DNA from 3 places in the Bradyrhizobium sp. Ken64 genome. Region 3 is predicted to be linked to each of the others. Evidence: predicted binding sites of a transcription regulator. Region 3 holds the regulator's gene; each other region holds the start of a gene.

Region 1 (3,272 bases), on a different contig from region 3:
TCCCTTCCACGAGGAGGACGCGGCCTATTTCATCGGCATCAACCGCAACAAGCGCTCGATCGGCCTCGACCTCGCCTCCGAGGGCGGCCGGACCGTGCTGCTCAAGATGCTGGAGAGCGCCGACGTCCTGATCGAGAACTTCAAGCCGGGCACGTTGGAGAAATGGGGCATCGGCAACGAGGTGTTGCGCGAGAAATTCCCGCGCCTCGTCCATTGCCGGATCTGCGGCTTCGGCGCCGACGGCCCGCGTGGCGGCAATCCCGGCTATGACGCCATCATCCAGGCCATGACCGGCATGATCGCGGCGACCGGCTCGCCCGAGAGCGGACCGATGCGGATCGGCGTGCCGCTGGTCGACATCGGCACCGGCCTCTATGCGGCGATCGGCATCCTGATGGCGCTGTCGGAGCGTCAGCGCTCGGGCCAGGGCCAGTTCCTGGAGACCACGCTGTACGAGACCGGTCTCGCCATCATGCATCCGCACACCGCGAATTATTTCATGCACGGCAAGCCGCCGGCGCTCACCGGCAACGAGCATCCCAACCTCGTGCCCTATGCGATCTTCCCGACCAAGACCGACAACATCTTCATCGGCGTCGGCAATGACGGCACCTTCCGCAAGCTCGCCAAGGAGATCGGCAAGCCCGAGCTCGGCACCGATCCGCGTTTTGCGCGCAACAAGGACCGCATCGCCAATCGCGAAGCGCTGCGGGCCGAGCTCGCCACCGTGTTCAGCCAGCACGAGGCCGAGCCGCTGTGCAATCGCCTGCTTGCCGCCGGCCTGCCCGCAGGCCCCGTGCAGAAGATCGACCAGGCGTTGACCAACCCGCACACGATCGCCCGCGGCGATATTATCGAGAAGGACTGGTACAAGGGCGTGGCGTCGCCGATCCGGCTCGACCGCAGCAAGCCGAGCCTGCGTCGCCTGCCGCCGAAATTCAGCGAGCACGCGGCCGAGGTGCTCGGCGAATTCGGCTACACCAGGTCCGAGATTGACGCGATGGTGGAGCAGGGCACGGTCTGCGGACCCCAGCGCAAGCGCTGAGATAAGACGAAGATCGAGCCTCACCGTAGGTGCGCTCCCTCGCCCGCTTGCGGGAGAGGGTTGGGGAGAGGGTGTCTCCGCAACGGGACAATCCCCAAGCGGAGAGAGCCCTCACCCGCGCCTTCGGCGCGACCTCTCCCGCAAGCGGGAGCGGTTTTCGAGCCCGCAGCGGCATCGGCGATCTTCCACTGCCATTCCGCGATGACGTCCAATGCCGCACTGCGGCGCGGACGCTCCGTGCAGCGCGAACGGAGGGCGCTGCGCGCGCGGCATTCGCCTATTTGACGGCTTCCCTTTTGCCGCGCTTGCCGCTTTCGTTTCGGCCGCTTACACAGTCATGTGAACGTCATATGGCGCTGCTAGCGCAAGCGATCATTTTTGACGGCCCAAGAGAACGGCCAAGGGAGGTTTACTTGATGGCTCTTAGACACTTTGGAGCGGCTGCCGCTGTTGCACTCACGGTTGGCCTATCGGCCTCACCGGTCTTGGCCGCGACCGAAATCCAGTGGTGGCACGCGATGACCGGCGCCAACAACGACGTCATCGTCAAGCTCGCCACCGACTTCAACGCGTCGCAGAGCGACTACAAGGTGATCCCGACCTACAAGGGCAACTATCCCGATACGATGAACGCCGGCATCGCGGCGTTCCGCGCCGGCAACGCCCCGCACATCATGCAGGTGTTCGAAGTCGGCACCGCGACCATGATGGCCGCGACCGGCGCCGTGAAGCCCGTCTACAAGCTGATGGCCGACGCCGGCGAGAAGTTCGACCCCAAGATCTACCTGCCCGCCATCACCGGCTACTATTCGACGTCGAAGGGCGAGATGCTCTCATTCCCCTTCAACTCGTCCTCGACCGTGATGTGGGTCAACCTCGACGAGCTCAAGAAGGCGAACGTCGAGATTCCGAAGACCTGGCCCGAAACGTTCGAGGCCGCCAAGAAGCTGAAGGCTGCCGGTCATGACACCTGCGGCTTCTCCGGCTCCTGGGTCACCTGGGTCAATCTCGAGCAGCTCTCCGCCTGGCACAACGTTCCGCTCGCCAGCAAGGCCAACGGCCTCGACGGATTCGACACCGTGCTCGAATTCAACGGACCGCTTCAGGTCAAGCATCTCGAAACCCTGGTCGAGCTGCAGAAGACCAAGACCTATGACTATGCAGGCCGCACCAACACCGGCGAGGGTCGCTTCACCTCCGGCGAATGCCCGATCTACCTGACCTCGTCGGCGTTCTTCGGCAACGTCAAGGCGCAGGCCAAGTTCAACTTCACCGCCGTGCCGATGCCCTATTATCCCGACGTCAAGGGCGCACCGCAGAACTCGATCATCGGCGGCGCTTCGCTCTGGGTCATGGGCGGCAAATCGGCCGAGGAATACAAGGGCGTCGCGAAATTCCTGACCTTCCTCTCGGACACCGATCGTCAGGTCTATATCCACAAGGCCTCGGGCTATCTGCCGATCACCAAGGCTGCTTATGAGAAGGCCAAGGCCGAGGGCTTCTACAAGGATCAGCCCTATCTCGAGACCCCGCTGCTGGAGCTGACCAACAAGGAGCCGACCGAGAATTCGCGCGGTCTGCGCCTCGGCAACATGGTTCAGTTGCGTGACGTCTGGTCGGAAGAGATCGAGCAGGCGCTGGCCGGCAAGAAGACCGCCAAGCAGGCGCTGGATTCCGCCGTCGAGCGCGGCAACACGATGCTGCGGCAGTTCGAAAAGACCGCCGTCAAGTGAGGCAATGAGCGGCAGGCCGCGACCCGGCCTGCCGCCCTGCTGGCATCATGCAAAAGCAAGCCATTTTCCAGTCAAGGCTGTTACCGTACGCGCTGGTTGCGCCGCAGCTCGCGATCGTCCTGATTTTCTTCTATTGGCCGGCCCTGCAGGCGGTGATCCAGTCCTTCCTGCTCCAGGACGCCTTCGGTCTGTCGACCACCTTTGTCTGGTTCGAGAATTACATCGAGCTGTTCAAGGACGCGGCCTATTTCGAGGCGATCGTCCGGACCTTCTTGTTCTCGTTCGCCATCGCGGTCTCATCGCTATCCTTCGCGCTGCTGCTCGCCGTGATGGCGGACAAGCCGCTGCGTGGCTCGATGCTCTACCGCACGCTGCTGATCTGGCCCTATGCGGTGGCGCCACCCGTGGTCGGCGTGCTCTGGATCTTCATGCTGCATCCCTCGCTCGGCGTGCTCTCGCGCTATCTGCGCAACATGGGCATCGACTGGAATCCG
Region 2 (3,272 bases), on a different contig from region 3:
TCTCGCGGCGATGGCGGACTATCTCAAATCGCTGCCGCCGGTGGACGGTCCGCCGCGCCCCAAGCGCAAGGAGGGCGGCGCCTGATCAGGCCCGCCCTTTTCCGGACGATCAACTCGCGCCAAACGCCTTGAAGGTGATGATGGTGAGGGTGTCCTGGATCCCGGGCAGCACCTGCACCTTCTCGTTGACGAAGTGGCCGATATCGGTGTCATTGTCGACGTAGAACTTCACCAGCAGGTCGTATTGACCGGCCGTGGAATAGATCTCGGAGGCGATCTCGGCTTCGGCAAGCGCATTGGCGACCACATAGGATTGACCGAGCTTGCATTTGATCTGGACGAAAAAGGGAACCATCGCGGTCACTCCGAAAGCATATCTGGCGGCTAATAGGCCAAACCCGGCCGGATTTAGCAAGCGAACTTGCTGGGCTCGGGGAGGCGCGCTAGGACGGGCCATGGCTTCGAAAACGCGGAAAATCGCCCCATGACGACGCCCGTCGCGCTGACCATTGCCGGCTCCGATTCGAGCGGCGGCGCCGGCATCCAGGCCGACCTGAAGACCTTTGCCGCGTTCGGCGTTTTTGGCGCTTCCGCCATCACGGCGCTGACGGCGCAGAACACCCGCGGCGTCACCGGCATTCACGCGGTGCCCGCCGAATTCGTCACAGCGCAAATCGACGCGGTGTTTTCCGATCTCGAAGTCGGCGCGGTCAAGATCGGCATGGTGGCGCAAGCCGCCAGCATCGATGCGATCGCGGCCGCGCTGTCGCGCTGGGCGCCCCGGCATATCGTGCTCGATCCCGTGATGGTGGCGACATCGGGTGATCGCCTGCTCGCGTCCGAAGCCGTCGACGCCCTGCGCATCAAATTGATGCCGCTGGCCTCGGTGATCACACCCAATCTGCCTGAGGCCGCGGCTCTGCTCGGCGAACCGGTCGCGGCCAGCGAGGCCGAGATCGAAAGCCAGGGGCGCCGGCTGCTGGCGCTCGGCTGCCGGGCGGTCCTGATCAAGGGCGGGCACGGCGAGGGCGCCGAGAGCATCGACTATCTCGTCGATGCCAGGACGACGATCGCGCTCGCCGCGCCGCGCGTTGCCACTCGCAACACCCATGGCACCGGCTGCTCGCTGTCCTCGGCGGTTGCCGCGGGGCTCGCCAGAGGCGAGGATCTCGAGCGCGCCGTGCGCAACGCCAAGACCTGGATCAGCGCGGCGATCGCGGCCGCCGATCGCTTCAGCGTCGGCCACGGCCACGGCCCGATCCATCATTTCCACAAATTCTACTGACGCCGCTCGCGAGCGCGCCGCGGTTCCGGGTTCTTGCGGAGGCCGCTGCGACGCCATGTCGCCTGATTGTCGCATGCGACTGATATTCGCGGGTGGGCGAGGCAAGCGCGATTCGTATCCGAAGGTGCCTCAAAGGTTCAATTGGTCATCCCCCTGTCACGGGACATTGTTACAGGCTGGCGCATGGGAAGTTACGATGTGAGTGACGAGAGCCCGGAGCGGCGCTTTCGCACGTTGTTCATCTCCGACGTTCATCTCGGAGCCCGCGGTTCTCAAGCCGACCTTCTGCTCGACTTCCTGCGTTTCCATGATGCCGACACGATCTATCTCGTCGGCGACATCGTCGACGGTTGGGCGCTGAAATCGAGCTGGCATTGGCCGCAATCGCATAACGACCTGGTCCAGAAGCTTTTGCGCAAGGCGCGCAAGGGCGCCAAGGTCATCTACATCCCCGGTAATCACGACGAGTTCCTGCGCAACTATTACGGCACGCATTTCGGCGGCATCGACGTGGTCGAGAACACCGTCCACACCGGCGCGGACGGCAAGCGCTATCTCGTCATCCACGGCGACATCTTCGACCTCGTCGTGCAGAACGCACGCTGGCTCGCCCATCTCGGCGACAAGGCCTACGATTTCGCGATCCAGCTCAATCGGTTCGTCAACTTCTTCCGGCGCATGTTCAAGGTGCCCTATTGGTCGCTGTCGCAATGGGCCAAGCAGAAGGTGAAGAATGCGGTGAACTACATCGGCGCATTCGAGCAGGCGCTCGCGGCAGAGGCGCGGCGTCACGACGCCGACGGCGTGATCTGCGGTCACATCCACTACGCGGTGATCCGCGACGAGGGCGGCATCCGCTACATGAATTGCGGCGACTGGGTCGAGAGCTGTACGGCGCTGGTCGAGCACGACGACGGCCGTTTCGAGATCATCACCTGGGCGGACCAGGCCGAGAAGCCGGCACAGGTCCCGCAGGTTGCAGCCAGAGCTGCATGACAAAAGGCAGCCTGATGCGCATCCTGGTCGCGACCGACGCCTGGCACCCGCAAGTCAACGGTGTGGTTCGGACGCTGACCAAACTTGCTGACGGTGCCAAAAGCCTCGACGTCGAATTCTCGTTCCTGACGCCGCAATCGTTCCGCACCTTTGCGATGCCGAGCTACCGTGACGTGCGGCTGGCCATGCCGCGGCCGGGCAGAATCGCAAAGCTGATCGAAGAGGCGCACCCGGACAGCATCCACATCGCGACGGAGGGTCCGATCGGCCTGATGGTTCGGCGTTATTGCCGCCAGCGCAAGCTGCCCTTCACGACCAGCTTCCACACCCGCTTTCCCGAATATGTCCGCGCCCGCGTGCCGGTGCCGGGCTCGCTGATCTGGCGGGCGCTGCGCCGATTTCACAGCCCCAGCCGCGCCGTGATGGCGGCAACGCCGGCGCTCGCCAGCGAGCTGACCGAGCGCGGCTTCGACAATGTCGTGCTGTGGCCGCGCGGCGTCGACACCCATTTGTTCCATCCCCGCGCGATTGATCTCTGCCTGCCGGCACCGGTGTTCCTCTCGGTCGGCCGGGTCGCGGTGGAGAAGAATCTCGAGGCGTTCCTCGACCTCGACCTGCCCGGCACCAAGGTGATCGTCGGCGATGGTCCGGCGCGTGTCGCGCTGGAGGAGGCCTATCCGGACGCGATCTTCCTCGGCGAAAAGCACGGCGAGGAGCTGGCGGACATCTACGCGGCCGCTGACGTCTTCGTGTTTCCGAGCAAGACCGACACGTTCGGTCTCGTCCTGCTCGAAGCGCTGGCGAGCGGCCTGCCGGTCGCGGCCTTCCCGGTGAAGGGCCCCCGCGACGTGATCGGCGATGCCCCGGTCGGCGCGCTCGATCACGATCTGCGCGGTGCCTGCTTCGCCGCGCTGGACATCTCCCGGCAGGACTGCGTCGAATTCGCCGCCAACTACACCTGGGAAGCCTCGGCCCGGGCTTTTATCGACAG
Region 3 (3,272 bases):
GCATTCACCGCCACCCCTGAGGTGAAATCCAGATAGCGCTCGCCATTGGTCGCGATCAGCCAGCAGCCTTCGCCACGCTCGAAACCGAGGTCGGACCTGGCGAAAACGGGGAGCAAATGCGGCGCTGCGCTGTTAGTCATGACGGTCACTTGAATGTTGCGGACGGCGTGAGCGTGCATTGCGCAACGCACCATCTACCGGCCCGGAAAACGAAACGTGCCGCCTCTTGAGGGCGGCACGCACGACTATCTTAGGCCTGGTGAAACGGGTGTCAATGCCGCCCGGAAAGCCTCGCGAAACGCTGAATCCGTAGTCTTGCGGTGCCGATTTTGCGGGATTTAGCCACGGAACATGTGGAAGCGAGTCGGCGGACTCTTGCGCGGGAGTCACGCCATATTGTAGCGTTTGGATTGTCAGATACGACATCTCGTGCAGTGGTTCTGATCTTTAAGTCCTTATGTACCGGCGTAAACGTTCGGGCGTTCAAGACGCGCCCGGCGAGCCTTAAGGGATTCTGGCGGCACGGGTTTTTGAAGGCTTAGGCATTCGCTGCGAGGCCCCAGGATGGCTGGCGCGCAGCGAGGGAAAGGGTGCAATGACGGTTTTGACCTGGTCCGATGATCGCGTCGAGCAGCTGAAAAAGCTCTGGGAGGCCGGACTTTCGGCCAGCCAGATCGCGGCGGAGCTCGGCAATGTGACCCGCAATGCCGTGATCGGCAAAGTGCACAGGCTCGGCCTTTCGGGCCGCGCCAAGAGCCCATCATCGGCAGCGCCCCGGCCGCGCAAGGCGCGCCCCGCGCAGCACATGATGCGGGTGAGCCGCCCGATCTCGCGCGGCAACACCGCGCTGGCGCAGGCGTTTGAGGTCGAGGCGGAGCCGGATCCGGTCACCTACGACAACGTGGTGCCGATGAGCCAGCGGCTGTCGCTGCTGGAATTGAACGAGGCGACCTGCCACTGGCCGGTCGGCGATCCGTCGAGCCCGGACTTCTTCTTCTGCGGTGGACGGGCGCTGTCCGGCCTGCCCTATTGCGCCCAGCACTCGCGCGTCGCGTACCAGCCGGCGTCGGATCGGCGCCGCGCACCGGTGAAGCCGGGTCCGCGCTAATCCGGCAAGTCGTCGCGCGAAGACAGTTCAATTGTAGTGTCGTCCTGGCGAAAGCCAGGACCCATACTCCGAGCACGCAGTTGTTGCGCGAAAGGGGTCACTCCGAGTCTTCGCCAAACCACTCCCTGTGGTTATGGGTCCCGGATCAGCGCTCGCTTCGCTCGCTTGTCCGGGATGACGGCTGAGAACCTCAAGCCTGCAACCCTACACCTGCTCCGCCTTCGCGAAGCGATCATCCAGCGCGTAACCGGCGCCGCGGACGGTGCGGATCGGGTCCTGCTCGCGGCCGAGATTGAGCAGCTTGCGCAGGCGGCCGATATGCACGTCGACGGTGCGCTCGTCGATATAGATGTCGCGGCCCCAGACGCTGTCGAGCAGTTGCTCGCGCGAGAACACCCGCCCCGGGTGCTCCAGGAAGAACTCCAGCAGGCGATATTCGGTCGGACCGAGATCGATCGGCCGGCCCGAGCGCGCCACGCGGCGCTTGTCGCGGTCGAGCTCGATGTCGCCAAAAGCAAGGACGGTGGCGAGCCGCTCCGGGCTTGCGCGCCGCAGCAGGCCCTTCACGCGCGCCAGCAGCTCCGGCACCGAGAACGGCTTGACGATGTAATCGTCGGCGCCGGTCGCAAGACCCCGCACCCGCTCGCTCTCCTCGCCGCGCGCGGTGAGCATGATGATCGGGAGCTGCTTGGTCTCGGGACGGGTGCGCAGCCGCCGGCACAATTCGATGCCTGACAGGCCCGGCAGCATCCAGTCGAGCACGATCAGATCGGGGATGTGCTCCTTGAGGCGGGTGTCGGCGTCGTCGCCGCGCATCACCGTCTCGACGTCATAGCCGTCGCCTTCGAGGTTGTAGCGGAGAAGCTCGGTCAGGGCTTCCTCGTCCTCAACCACCATAATGCGTGCGCCCATCGGGTCGTCGCTCCTTAAGTGTTCGGTACCGTGTTGGCGAAGGTCGTCATGTCGCCCTTCGGCCGCTTGTCGGTGATCGCCTGGCCCTCGATCATGTAGAACACGGTCTCGGCGATGTTGGTGGCGTGGTCGCCGATCCGCTCGATGTTCTTGGCGCAGAACATCAAATGGATACAGAACGAGATGTTGCGCGGATCCTCCATCATGTAGGTGAGGAGCTCGCGGAACAGCGAGGTGCAGATGGCGTCGACTTCCTCGTCGCCCTTCCACACCGCCATCGCCGCTGGCAGATCATGCGCGGCATAGGCGTCCAGCACCGACTTGACCTGCTGCTGCACGAGGTCGGTCATGTGCTCGAGGCCGCGGAACAGCTTGAGCGGATGGAAGTCCGTCTCCAGCGCCGCGACGCGCTTACCCATGTTCTTGGCGAGGTCGCCGATGCGCTCGAGATCGGTCGCGACGCGCATGGCGCCAACGATCTCGCGCAGATCGACCGCCATCGGCTGGCGGCGGGCGATGGTGAGCACCGCGCGCTCCTCGATGCGCTTCTGCAGCGCGTCGAGCTCGGTGTCGGTTGCGACGACGCGCTGCCCGAGCGGGACGTCGCGGCGGATCAGTGCGTCGACGGACTCGACGATCATGCGTTCGGCGATCCCGCCCATCTCCGCAACCAGGCGGGTGAGTTCCTGGAGGTCGGTGTCGAAAGCCTTTGCGGTATGTTCGGAAGCCATGTCGCGTCTCCTAGCCGAACCGGCCGGTGATGTAATCCTGCGTGCGCCGGTCGGTCGGCGACGTGAAGATCTTGCTGGTATCGTCGAACTCGATCAGCTCGCCGAGATACATGAAGGCGGTCTTGTCTGAGACGCGCGCCGCCTGCTGCATGTTATGGGTGACGATCGCGATCGTGTAGTCCTCGGACAGCTCCTGGATCAGCTCCTCGACCTTGGCGGTCGAGATCGGGTCGAGCGCCGAACAGGGTTCGTCGAACAGGATCACCTCGGGCCGCACCGCGACGGTGCGGGCGATGCAGAGGCGCTGCTGCTGGCCGCCGGAGAGCGACAGGCCGGAGGCGTTGAGCTTGTCCTTGACCTCGTTCCACAGCGCGCCGCCGCGCAGCGCCTTCTCGACGCGGCCGTCCATCTCGGACTTCGAGATCTTCTCATAGAGACGGATGCCGAACGCAATGTTCTCGTAGATCGTCATCGGGAACGGCGTCGGCTTCTGGAACACCATGCCGACGCGGGCGCGCAGC

Evidence for each region. The regulator PhoB, encoded in region 3, activates phosphate uptake and scavenging genes when phosphate is short. The targets are predictions, from matches to a motif close to TGTCATNNANCTGTCAT.
Region 1: a site for PhoB is predicted at 1,379-1,395, ahead of ugpB (sn-glycerol-3-phosphate ABC transporter substrate-binding protein UgpB). Genes of this name have one in related genera too.
Region 2: a site for PhoB is predicted at 1,429-1,445, ahead of AC0L2F_RS35115 (UDP-2,3-diacylglucosamine diphosphatase). Genes of this name have one in related genera too.

What each region holds. Positions count from the first base shown of each region.
Region 1 is NZ_JBVVPA010000007.1:255,609-258,880, reverse strand. It holds gene AC0L2F_RS15390 (CaiB/BaiF CoA transferase family protein) at 1-1,045, shown strand, start outside; gene ugpB (sn-glycerol-3-phosphate ABC transporter substrate-binding protein UgpB) at 1,462-2,778, shown strand; gene ugpA (sn-glycerol-3-phosphate ABC transporter permease UgpA) at 2,826-3,272, shown strand, end outside.
Region 2 is NZ_JBVVPA010000050.1:11,732-15,003, forward strand. It holds gene AC0L2F_RS35100 (c-type cytochrome) at 1-85, shown strand, start outside; gene AC0L2F_RS35105 (Lrp/AsnC ligand binding domain-containing protein) at 110-355, opposite strand; gene thiD (bifunctional hydroxymethylpyrimidine kinase/phosphomethylpyrimidine kinase) at 485-1,285, shown strand; gene AC0L2F_RS35115 (UDP-2,3-diacylglucosamine diphosphatase) at 1,469-2,281, shown strand; gene AC0L2F_RS35120 (glycosyltransferase family 4 protein) at 2,296-3,272, shown strand, end outside.
Region 3 is NZ_JBVVPA010000056.1:731-4,002, reverse strand. It holds gene AC0L2F_RS35455 (aspartate aminotransferase family protein) at 1-140, opposite strand, end outside; gene AC0L2F_RS35450 (GcrA family cell cycle regulator) at 596-1,108, shown strand; gene phoB (phosphate regulon transcriptional regulator PhoB) at 1,313-2,020, opposite strand; gene phoU (phosphate signaling complex protein PhoU) at 2,035-2,751, opposite strand; gene pstB (phosphate ABC transporter ATP-binding protein PstB) at 2,762-3,272, opposite strand, start outside.